3 regions of the Blautia sp. RTP21359st1_E11_RTP21359_211015 genome follow, and region 2 is predicted to be linked to each of the others. Evidence: riboswitches for the same ligand, from Rfam matches in the RefSeq annotation. Region 2 holds a riboswitch; each other region holds the start of a gene.
The links. A riboswitch is a leader RNA that binds a small molecule or an ion and turns the genes downstream of it on or off. The one in region 2 is predicted to bind thiamine pyrophosphate.
Positions count from the first base shown of each region.

Region 1 (3,265 bases), on a different contig from region 2:
GTACTTATCATAATCATATGCGTTCATTGCGGAAATAACCTGATCCATTACATCAGATTCTTCCAGCTGTTCCATATCCGGAAGGTACTTCATGTGATCGATACGGTTCTTTTTCATATCTTCCAGAATTTCTTCATTTACAATACTTTCATTAAAATGGCCGTCCTGCTGACTGGCCTGTACTGTTTCTGCCATTGTTGTTGTGTCGCTCCTCTCGTACTTTTATTATTTTCAAATTTGTAATATTTCAGTATCTGTTTTTAGCCATTCGTTTTCTTTTCTGCTCTGGTTGATCTGCATCAAGTGAATATTCGCAATCCGCTTTCGCTACACAGATTTCCCCTTAATAACCGTATATTTCCGAGTCTTTCAATATACTGTCATTATTTTACTCATGCAAAAATCCGGTCAGCGGTGAGGATGCACTTGCACCTCTCTCCAGAGTTCTTCCCATACCGGAAAGATATGCACTTCTTCCTGCCTCAATAGCTTTCTTAAAGGCTTCCGCCATAACACGGACGTCTCCTGCAGTTGCAATGGCTGTATTTGCCATAACTGCTGCAGCACCCATTTCCATAGCCTCACATGCCTGTGACGGGCGGCCGATTCCTGCGTCCACGATGATCGGAAGGTCGATCTCGTCGATAAGGATCTGGATGAATTCTTTTGTACAGATTCCTTTGTTGGAACCGATTGGAGAGCCAAGTGGCATTACACAGGCAGCTCCTGCATTCACCAGATCTCTGGCTGCATTCAGATCCGGATACATGTATGGCATAACTACAAAGCCCTCTTTTGCAAGGATCTCTGTTGCCTTGATGGTCTCGTAATTATCCGGAAGAAGATATTTGGAGTCATGGATAACTTCGATCTTTACAAAATCTCCGCATCCAAGCTCGCGGGAAAGTCTTGCGATACGAACTGCCTCTTCTGCATTTCTGGCGCCGGACGTATTCGGAAGAAGCGTAACATTCTTCGGAATATAGTCCAGAATGTTCGCAAGTCCACCCTCATTTGCACGGCGCAGGGCAAGTGTTACGATCTGAGTTCCTGCTTTTTCAATACATGCTTTTACAAGCTCCAGGGAAAATTTTCCGGAACCAAGGATAAAACGGGAAGTAAACTCATGGCCTCCCAGGATCAGTTTGTCTTCATTTGTGTTTGCTGTTGTCATTTTTTATGTCCACCTTTCTTTATGTCTGTTTGCAGAAAATATTTCCACCGATTTATAACCAGCGCCTTCTTCTGCCAGATCATTCTTCATCTGCATTTTTTCAGTAACTTATCTGTCAGTTACTGCCGTGGTATATCTACCTAATTTTATCTCTATAGCGACATCAGCAGCTTCCGCCGCCCATAAACTGCAGAATCTCCACAACATCGCCATCTTTCAGTACTGTTGTATCGTAAGTATCTCTCTTAATGATTTCTTCATTCAGCTCTACTACAACCTGCACCGGAACATAGTTACATGCTTCTAGATATTCTGTTACTGTCACCGGCTTTTCCAATGTTCTGCTTTCACCATTTACTGTGATCATGATCTCTCCTTTCCGGAAACTTCAAAAGCTATTCGTCAATAAAAAAAGAGTTCACAAAGAAATACACCCGCGGTGGTGCACCCCTTCATGAACTCAGTTCACTCTCAAATTTCCCAATATTCAATTGTCGATACCGGGGTTAAAAGCGTTCGCTCTTGATCCCTTCCCTGTAAATCCTGATCTTACGTATTCAATCGGATAAAAACATCCGCATCCAATAAAAAAGGAGATACACCAAAGTATCTCCCGTAAATTCATCTTATACGTTCCTACGTTGGCATTATCCAAATCAGGTATAAGGGTCGAAGTTGAAGACTTCCTCTCAGCCTGCCATCACAAGCTCCCCTGTTATTTACATGGTTTAGTATAATTCCGATTCTGCTTCATGTCAAGAACAATAAATTTTGGTTTTATTTGCCGGTTTTATTTGCAGAGTGAACAGTAACTTTTATTTATAAGCAGTGAATCCCAGATCTTTCATTGTCAGATTTAAATTCTTTTTCAGATAATCATTTGCTACTTTCATTGTCGCTTTCATCATAATATTGGAAGAATCCTGCAGATCTGTCATCGCTTTTTTTCCGTTTGTATACAAGAAAGTCAGATTCTGACCCTTATAAGCAGATGCTTTTGTAGAAGAAGTCACCAGCAGAAAGACTTCATTTGTAGACAGGGCGGACTTCACACTGACCGTATCAGATTTCACACAGTTTCCGATAATATCCAGTCCGGCAAGGATTCCATCTGAAGGCATAGAGAGCAACATCCCAATATCTATCTTATCTTCTTTCTTCAGATAACCGATCATCAGAGTACTTTCTTTATCTACTTTGACATTTATAAACTGATTTCCGTCTTCAGTATATTTACCTTTCTGACTGATGTATTTTTTCAGTTTGCTATAATTCTGCGTCAATCTGGTATTAGCCGAGGTCGGATTCTTTACAGTAACCTTGCAGGTGAATTTTCTGCCGCCAAGAGTCGCTGTGATAACCGCTGTTCCTGTTTTTACCGCGGTGATCTTTCCGGCAGAAGTTATCTTGACAACATTTGTGTTGCTGCTCTTCCATGACGGTTTCAGACTGGTGCCTTTGATCTTCAGTGTATAAGTTTTTTTCGGTGCCAGTGTCAGGCTGGTCTTATTCAGGGTGAGATAATTCAGACCTGCGATTGCTGTCAGTCCTTTTTTATTATAGCTACTCCAGATCGTATTTTTTCCGGATTTCCGGTAAGCTCTCACTGTGTAAGTATAGCTTACTCCGGTACTTACTTTTGTATCGGTAAACGTAACATTTTTGCTTCCTGTGATGTTTTTTACTGTTTTCCATCCGCTGTTTCCGGTCTTGCGGTATACCCGGTATCCGGCAACTCCTTTTACCTGTTTCCAGCTGAAAATAATCTTATTCCTGCCGGAGATCTTAATAGAAGACATAGTCGGCGTTGCTACGTCTATCGCCGCCTGTACTTCTGTCGCACTGATCAACTCCGGAACCGCAGCTGGTGCCGCCGTTGCAATCATAAAACCTGTCAAAATGCCACATAAAGCTTTTTTCCAATTTCTTCTCATACGCTTTTTTCCTTTCTGCTTTGTGGTATATCTAGATTCCCTAACAAATATAGTATACATTACAAAAAATATTCCTGCTATGATATTTTTCACCGAATCGGGGCTTTCGGTGAAATTCGGCAGTTTCTACAATGGCTTGACACTCCCCTCAGCTAAA
Region 1 is NZ_JBDGAB010000064.1:70-3,334, reverse strand. It holds gene thiH (2-iminoacetate synthase ThiH) at 1-195, opposite strand, end outside; gene AB5026_RS16380 (thiazole synthase) at 389-1,174, opposite strand; gene thiS (sulfur carrier protein ThiS) at 1,338-1,541, opposite strand; TPP riboswitch at 1,791-1,898, opposite strand; gene AB5026_RS16370 (Ig-like domain-containing protein) at 1,990-3,108, opposite strand.
Region 1: it holds a riboswitch for thiamine pyrophosphate, as region 2 does, so the genes downstream of both, thiS (sulfur carrier protein ThiS) here and thiC (phosphomethylpyrimidine synthase ThiC) in region 2, are expected to answer to the same signal.

Region 2 (3,265 bases):
TGCCTGTCAAAGGCAGTAAAAGCCGGACAGGAAGCCATTCACGCAGGAATCCCGGCAGAAGAGCTTCTCGGAAAAATGCGAGCAGTGATCGAAGCAGAGCCTCTGGCAAAGATTGATTATGTATCCATGGTAGATGCACTTACCATGCAGCCGGTGGAAAAAGCTGACCGCAGCGTTCTTGTAGCAATGGCTGTTTACATCGGAAAAACAAGACTGATCGACAACTTCAGCTACGAGGTATAATGTATGGGAAAAGTTTTAAAGAAAATCGGAATTATCAGCAGCCTAGCATCCAGATATATCGGGATCATTATCATCGCTTTTTCCTGCCTGGCTTTTTTCTGGCGTGACGGATTTTCCTGGATGACGAACTATACGTCTGTATTTCTGGGAGTGATCATGTTTGGTATGGGCCTGACCATAAAACTGGATGACTTCCGGGCAATTTTTTCCAGACCCAAAGAAGTGGTGATCGGTGCAGTGGCTCAGTATACCATTATGCCGGTGATCGCCTGGCTTCTGTGTAAAGTGATGAACCTTCCGGCAGATCTGGCACTGGGAGTGATCCTGGTGGGATGCTGTCCGGGCGGAACAGCCAGCAATGTGATCACCTATATCGCAGGAGGTGATGTGGCGCTTTCTGTGGGAATGACTATAGTTTCCACACTGGCAGCACCGTTGATGACACCGTTTCTTGTATATGTTCTGGCAGGAGCCTGGGTGGAAGTATCCTTCTGGGCCATGGTGCTTTCTGTGGTAAAGGTAATTCTGATCCCGGTTCTCCTGGGAGTTTTTCTTCGGAGCCTTGCGGGAGAGCATGTGGATAAGGTATCCGATGTTATGCCGCTGGTGTCGGTTGTAGCTATTGTTATGATCATCGGAGGAATTGTGGCTGTAAATGCAGAGAAGATCGTAAGCTGTGGAGTTCTGGTGCTTGGAGTAGTGGCGATCCACAATTTCTGCGGTATGATGCTGGGATTTCTGGCTGCAAAAATCTTCCATGTGGAGTATTCCAGAACAACAGCTATAGCTATAGAGGTAGGTATGCAGAACAGTGGCCTTGCTGTCTCACTGGCAGCAGCTAATTTTGCAGCCAATCCGCTTGCAACACTTCCGGGCGCGATCTTCAGTGTATGGCACAATATTGCGGGTTCCATTTTTGCGGGGATCCGCCGTGCAGGTGCAGAAAACCTTGCAGAGCTTGACCGGATCAGGGAAATCGACTGCTGTAATTGCGAAAAGCAATAAGCAGTGAATGCGGATTGCGGATGTCCTCCTGACGGGGAACAGCAAAGCTGTGGAAGAATGTCTGTAAAGAAAGATCCCGGGGAGTTTGAGAGATAAAATGACAGATTATGTCGAAAGAAAAAGTCATAAAATGCAGAATTGTGGTTTACAAATTTTAGCCGGTATACTATAATAACCACATGGACGAACAAACGTCCCCAACATATGAAAACAGGGGGGCCCGCTGAAGCGAGCTGAGAGTAGACTGTAAATGTCTTGACCCATAACCTGATTTGGATAATGCCAACGTAGGGACATATGCACGAAGGATTCTTAAAGACACAGAAGATCAGAGAGTACAGAAGAGATCAGAAGTACAGAAGATTTTCATTAAGTACGTAAGAGTAAGAGCCGGTTGCCGTGATGCGTATGCGTTGCAGCAGCCGGTTTTTTGTTGTATAAACACAAAGAATTTATGGAAGGAGATTTTTTTTACATGAGAAATTACAGTACACAGATGGAGGCAGCCCGTAAAGGCATCATCACACCTGAGCTTGAGATCGTAGCTAAGAAGGAACGCATGACAACAGAGGAACTGCTTCCGCTGGTAGCCTCCGGTAAGGTGGCGATCTGTGCAAATAAAAATCACAAATGTATCGATCCGGAGGGCGTAGGTTCCATGCTCCGCACCAAGATCAATGTAAACCTTGGTGTATCCAGAGACTGCAAGGACTACGATGTAGAGATGCAGAAAGTAATGGAAGCTGTAAACATGGGCGCCCATGCTATCATGGATCTTTCTTCCCACGGAAATACCATTCCGTTCCGACGCAAGCTTACATCCGAGTGTCCGGCAATGATCGGAACCGTTCCGGTTTATGATTCCGTTATCCACTATCAGAGAGATCTTGATACGCTGACAGCTAAAGATTTTATCGATGTAGTAAGACTCCATGCACAGGATGGTGTTGACTTCGTAACTCTTCACTGCGGAATCACAAGAAAGACCATCGACCAGATCCGTAACCACAAGAGAAAAATGAATATCGTTTCCAGAGGAGGATCTCTTGTATTTGCATGGATGTGCATGACCGGTGAGGAGAATCCGTTCTATGAATACTACGACGAGATCCTGGATATCTGCCGCGAGTATGATGTGACCATCTCCCTTGGAGATGCCTGCCGTCCGGGATGTCTGGCTGACGCAACAGACGTATGCCAGATCGAGGAGCTTGTACGTCTTGGCGAGCTGACCAAACGTGCATGGGAAAAGGACGTTCAGGTTATGGTTGAGGGACCGGGACATGTGCCGCTTGATCAGGTTGAGGCAAATATGAAAGTACAGCAGTCCATCTGTCAGGGTGCACCGTTCTATGTATTAGGACCTATCGTAACTGACGTTGCACCGGGATATGACCACATCACATCCGCGATCGGCGGAGCAGTAGCTGCTATGTCCGGAGCAGCATTCCTCTGCTATGTAACACCGGCCGAGCACCTTGCACTTCCGAATCTTGAGGACGTAAAACAGGGAATCATGGCATCTAAGATCGCAGCTCATGCAGCAGACATTGCCAAAGGTGTCCGCGGTGCCCGTGAGATCGATGACAAGATGGCAGATGCCAGAAGAAAGCTTGACTGGGAGGCACAGTGGGAATGCGCCATGGATCCGGAAACAGCAAAACGTATCTGGAACGAGCGCAAACCGGAGCATGAGGATACCTGCTCCATGTGTGGTAAATTCTGCGCAGTACGAAGCATGAACAAGGCACTTGCAGGAGAGCATATCGATATTCTGTAAGAATACAGAATGCATATGAGCATGCAGCATCACAGTAGAACGTGGTGTTGGCAGTATCCAGCCAGAAAACTGGTTGATCGAATGCGGATATGGAAAGAACAGTAATGCTGAAATTGTGGAAAGTCTGATGTTCCGATAATAAAACATAAACCGCTGTGATCTAAAATGAAGATCACAGCGGTTTTTTGCAGAGTAGGGGACATTATTGCAGCTTGCGAAAAGACAGGGCCGCGTTAT
Region 2 is NZ_JBDGAB010000012.1:72,947-76,211, forward strand. It holds gene panC (pantoate--beta-alanine ligase) at 1-243, shown strand, start outside; gene AB5026_RS06365 (bile acid:sodium symporter family protein) at 247-1,248, shown strand; TPP riboswitch at 1,451-1,559, shown strand; gene thiC (phosphomethylpyrimidine synthase ThiC) at 1,724-3,028, shown strand.

Region 3 (3,265 bases), on a different contig from region 2:
GAAGTGCGGAACGGAATTTCGGCAAGATCCTGAAAGAAGAACTGATGCCATACCGTGATGAGCTGATCATCACAACAAAGGCAGGCTATGATATGTGGGAAGGCCCTTATGGAAACTGGGGCAGCCGCAAGTATCTTCTGGCAAGCCTTGACCAGAGCCTGAAGCGCATGGGTCTGGAATATGTGGATATTTTTTACCATCACAGAATGGACCCGGAGACTCCGCTTGAGGAGACTATGGGGGCGCTGGCAACAGCGGTTCAGCAGGGCAAGGCCCTCTATGTGGGACTTTCCAATTATGATGGAAAAACCTTAAGCCAGGCAGCAGCGATCCTGAAGGATCTGAAATGCCCCTTTGTGATCAACCAGAACCGGTATTCCATTTTTGACAGAACAGTGGAAGAAAACGGTCTCAAGAGAACCACCGGCATTTTGAAAAAAGGTCTGATCACCTTCAGCCCTCTTGATCAGGGACAGCTGACAGACCGTTACCTGAACGGGATCCCGGAGGACAGCCGTATCCGCAAAGATGGAAGATTCCTTAAGGAAAGTGTGCTGACGCCGGAGCGTCTGGATCAGATCCGGAGACTGAACGATCTGGCAGCCCAGCGTGGAGAGAAGCTGGCTGATATGGCGCTTGGCTGGCTGCTTCAGCATAAGGAAGTTACCAGTGTTCTGATCGGAGCTTCCAAGCCGCAGCAGATCCTTGATAATGTGAAAGCGATCCACTGTGCACCGTTTACAGCTGAGGAGCTGCGTCTGATCGACGAGATCTCAAAATAAGATTTATATACTTCCTGTTTTACTATGAAAAGTAGTGAAGCAGGGAGTTTTTTATGTCGAAATAATTGTTTAACTGAATTAGGAAAGTTTCCGGGTTACTGTTCACTGGTAATATTCCGCGAGGTGTTTTTTTGTGAGCGAAGGTCACAGAAAACCCGAGACATACCGCGCGAATTTATGCGATTAGCATAAATTCTGTGCATCGCGAAGCGTGTTGCTGAGAACGGAGTGAACAGTAACGTCTCCGGCGGGAGTGCAAAGAGCAATAAGCAGTGGAGGTTTGACAACGGGATAGGTGTGTGCTATATTGAAAAACAGAAAAGAAAAGAGCCAGCGGGAGCTTGTGTGACAGGCTGAGAGGAAGATAGATCTTCGACCGTACCTGATTTGGGTAATGCCAACGGAGGGATTGTGATCTGAGAGCGTGTCTCCGTGGAGTTTGCCATGGGATGCGCTCTTTTCGGATGCAGGAATGGAACTGGAATGGTCTGACAATGTGGGGATGTGAAAGTGACAGAGACTGCATGTGGAGCTTCTGCGGCGAGCGGGCAGGAAGGGGAGCGCCTTAATGTCTGGCAGGAGAGTGATATTCCGGAGGATTTTTCCGGAAGGATCATGTAAGCGATGGGAATCCGTGTTTTCGGAGTGAGAGGAAGTAAGGGAACTTCGACCGCCAAAATCTAAGGGCAGACTGCAGCAGACGGGAAGCTTTTGCCCGGATCTGACAGGGCTCTGCCTGATATTTCAGGGAGGAAAAACACTATGGAAAAACAAAGGATGCACACGCTTCGTATGGTAATGCTGGCAATGATGGTTGCGATCGGTGTCGTTATTTCACCGATCCTGAGGATTGAGGGAATGTGCCCCACGGCGCATCTTGTCAATATCGTATGCTCGGTTCTGATGGGACCGTGGTATTCCCTTCTCTGTGCGACCATGATCGGCGTGATCCGTATGATGTTCATGGGAATCCCGCCACTTGCACTGACCGGTGCAGTATTTGGCGCATTCCTTTCAGGTGTGTTCTACAGACTTTCCAAAGGCAAGATCATTTGCGCGGTGATCGGTGAGATCTTTGGAACAGGTATCATCGGATCCATGGTTTCTTATCCGGTGATGGCATTCCTGATGGGAAGAGGCGGACTGACAGCATTTTATTATACGCCGATGTTCCTTGCAGCAACCACAATGGGAGGATGTGTTGCCTATATTTTCCTGAAGGCTCTGAGTAAAGCAGGTCTTCTGGTGAAATTCCAGGCAGCTTTGGGTTCAAAAACATATGAGACAAAGAATTTTACAACTGCGAAAGCGAATTAAAGAAGAAAAGCCGCTGATCCATTGCATCACCAATCCGATCTCGATCCATGACTGTGCCAACGTGGTCCTTGCAGTAGGTGCAAGGCCGATCATGGCGGAGCATCCGGCAGAGGTGACAGATATTACGGCATCGGCTGGTGCGCTGATGCTGAATCTCGGGAATATTACCGATGCCAGGATCGAGTCAATGAAGCGTTCTATGAGAACAGCGATGGAAAATAAGATCCCGGTTCTTCTGGACCTGGTAGGGGTTGCCTGCAGTGATCTCAGGCTGGATCTGGCACGGGAGCTTTTAAGGATCGGTCATCCGGCAGTGCTGAAGGGAAATATGTCAGAGCTTCTGGCTGTTTCCGGGCTGCCGTCTCATGCGATCGGAATCGATGCGGGTGTCGAGGATGCTCTGACTGAGGAAAATATCGATGGAGTCAGTGAAGTGCTTAAGGCTTTTTCTAGAAATAATCAGGCAATCGTGCTGGCTACCGGGAAACAGGATTTTGTTACGGATGGTGAACGGGTTGTTTTGGTACAAAATGGCAGTGCGGCGCTGTCCGGGATCACAGGAACCGGCTGTATGGTCGGTGCACTGACTGCTGCGTTTTTGCCGGGGTGCGAAGATAATATTGCGAAAGAAATGACGGATAGTATAGAGGCAGGTGTCTGGTCTGGCGTTGAGACGGAATTAAATGGGAGATCCGGGAATTATCTGGCTGCGGCAGTGCTTGGTACTGCACTTATGGGTATCGCCGGCGAGGAAGCGGAGAAGATTTCCCGCGGTCCGGGAAGCTTTCAGGTAAATCTGCTGGATGAGATCTATGGGCTTTCGGATCGACAGCTGCTGGATCTGTTGAAGATTGAAATGTACTGAAAAAGAGGGGATTAGGATGGATAGAAAAGATTTGGATGTAACGTTGTATCTGGTGACGGATAGTTCTTATCATACGGAGGAGTCTTTGCTCCGTACGGTTGAGGAGGCTTGTAAGGGTGGTGTGACTCTGGTCCAGCTTCGCGAGAAGAATAAGGGTGGACGGGAGTATCTGGATAAGGCTTTTAAGGTGAAGGAGATCACAGATCGTTACAATGTGCCGCTGATCATTGATGATCGTGTGGATGTGGCGCTGGCCTGTGATGCGGCTGGTGTGCATGTTGGAGCTTCTGATATTCCGGTT
Region 3 is NZ_JBDGAB010000025.1:42,394-45,658, reverse strand. It holds gene AB5026_RS10240 (aldo/keto reductase) at 1-782, shown strand, start outside; TPP riboswitch at 1,106-1,208, shown strand; gene thiW (energy coupling factor transporter S component ThiW) at 1,545-2,099, shown strand; gene AB5026_RS10230 (hydroxyethylthiazole kinase) at 2,062-2,964, shown strand; gene thiE (thiamine phosphate synthase) at 2,981-3,265, shown strand, end outside.
Region 3: it holds a riboswitch for thiamine pyrophosphate, as region 2 does, so the genes downstream of both, thiW (energy coupling factor transporter S component ThiW) here and thiC (phosphomethylpyrimidine synthase ThiC) in region 2, are expected to answer to the same signal.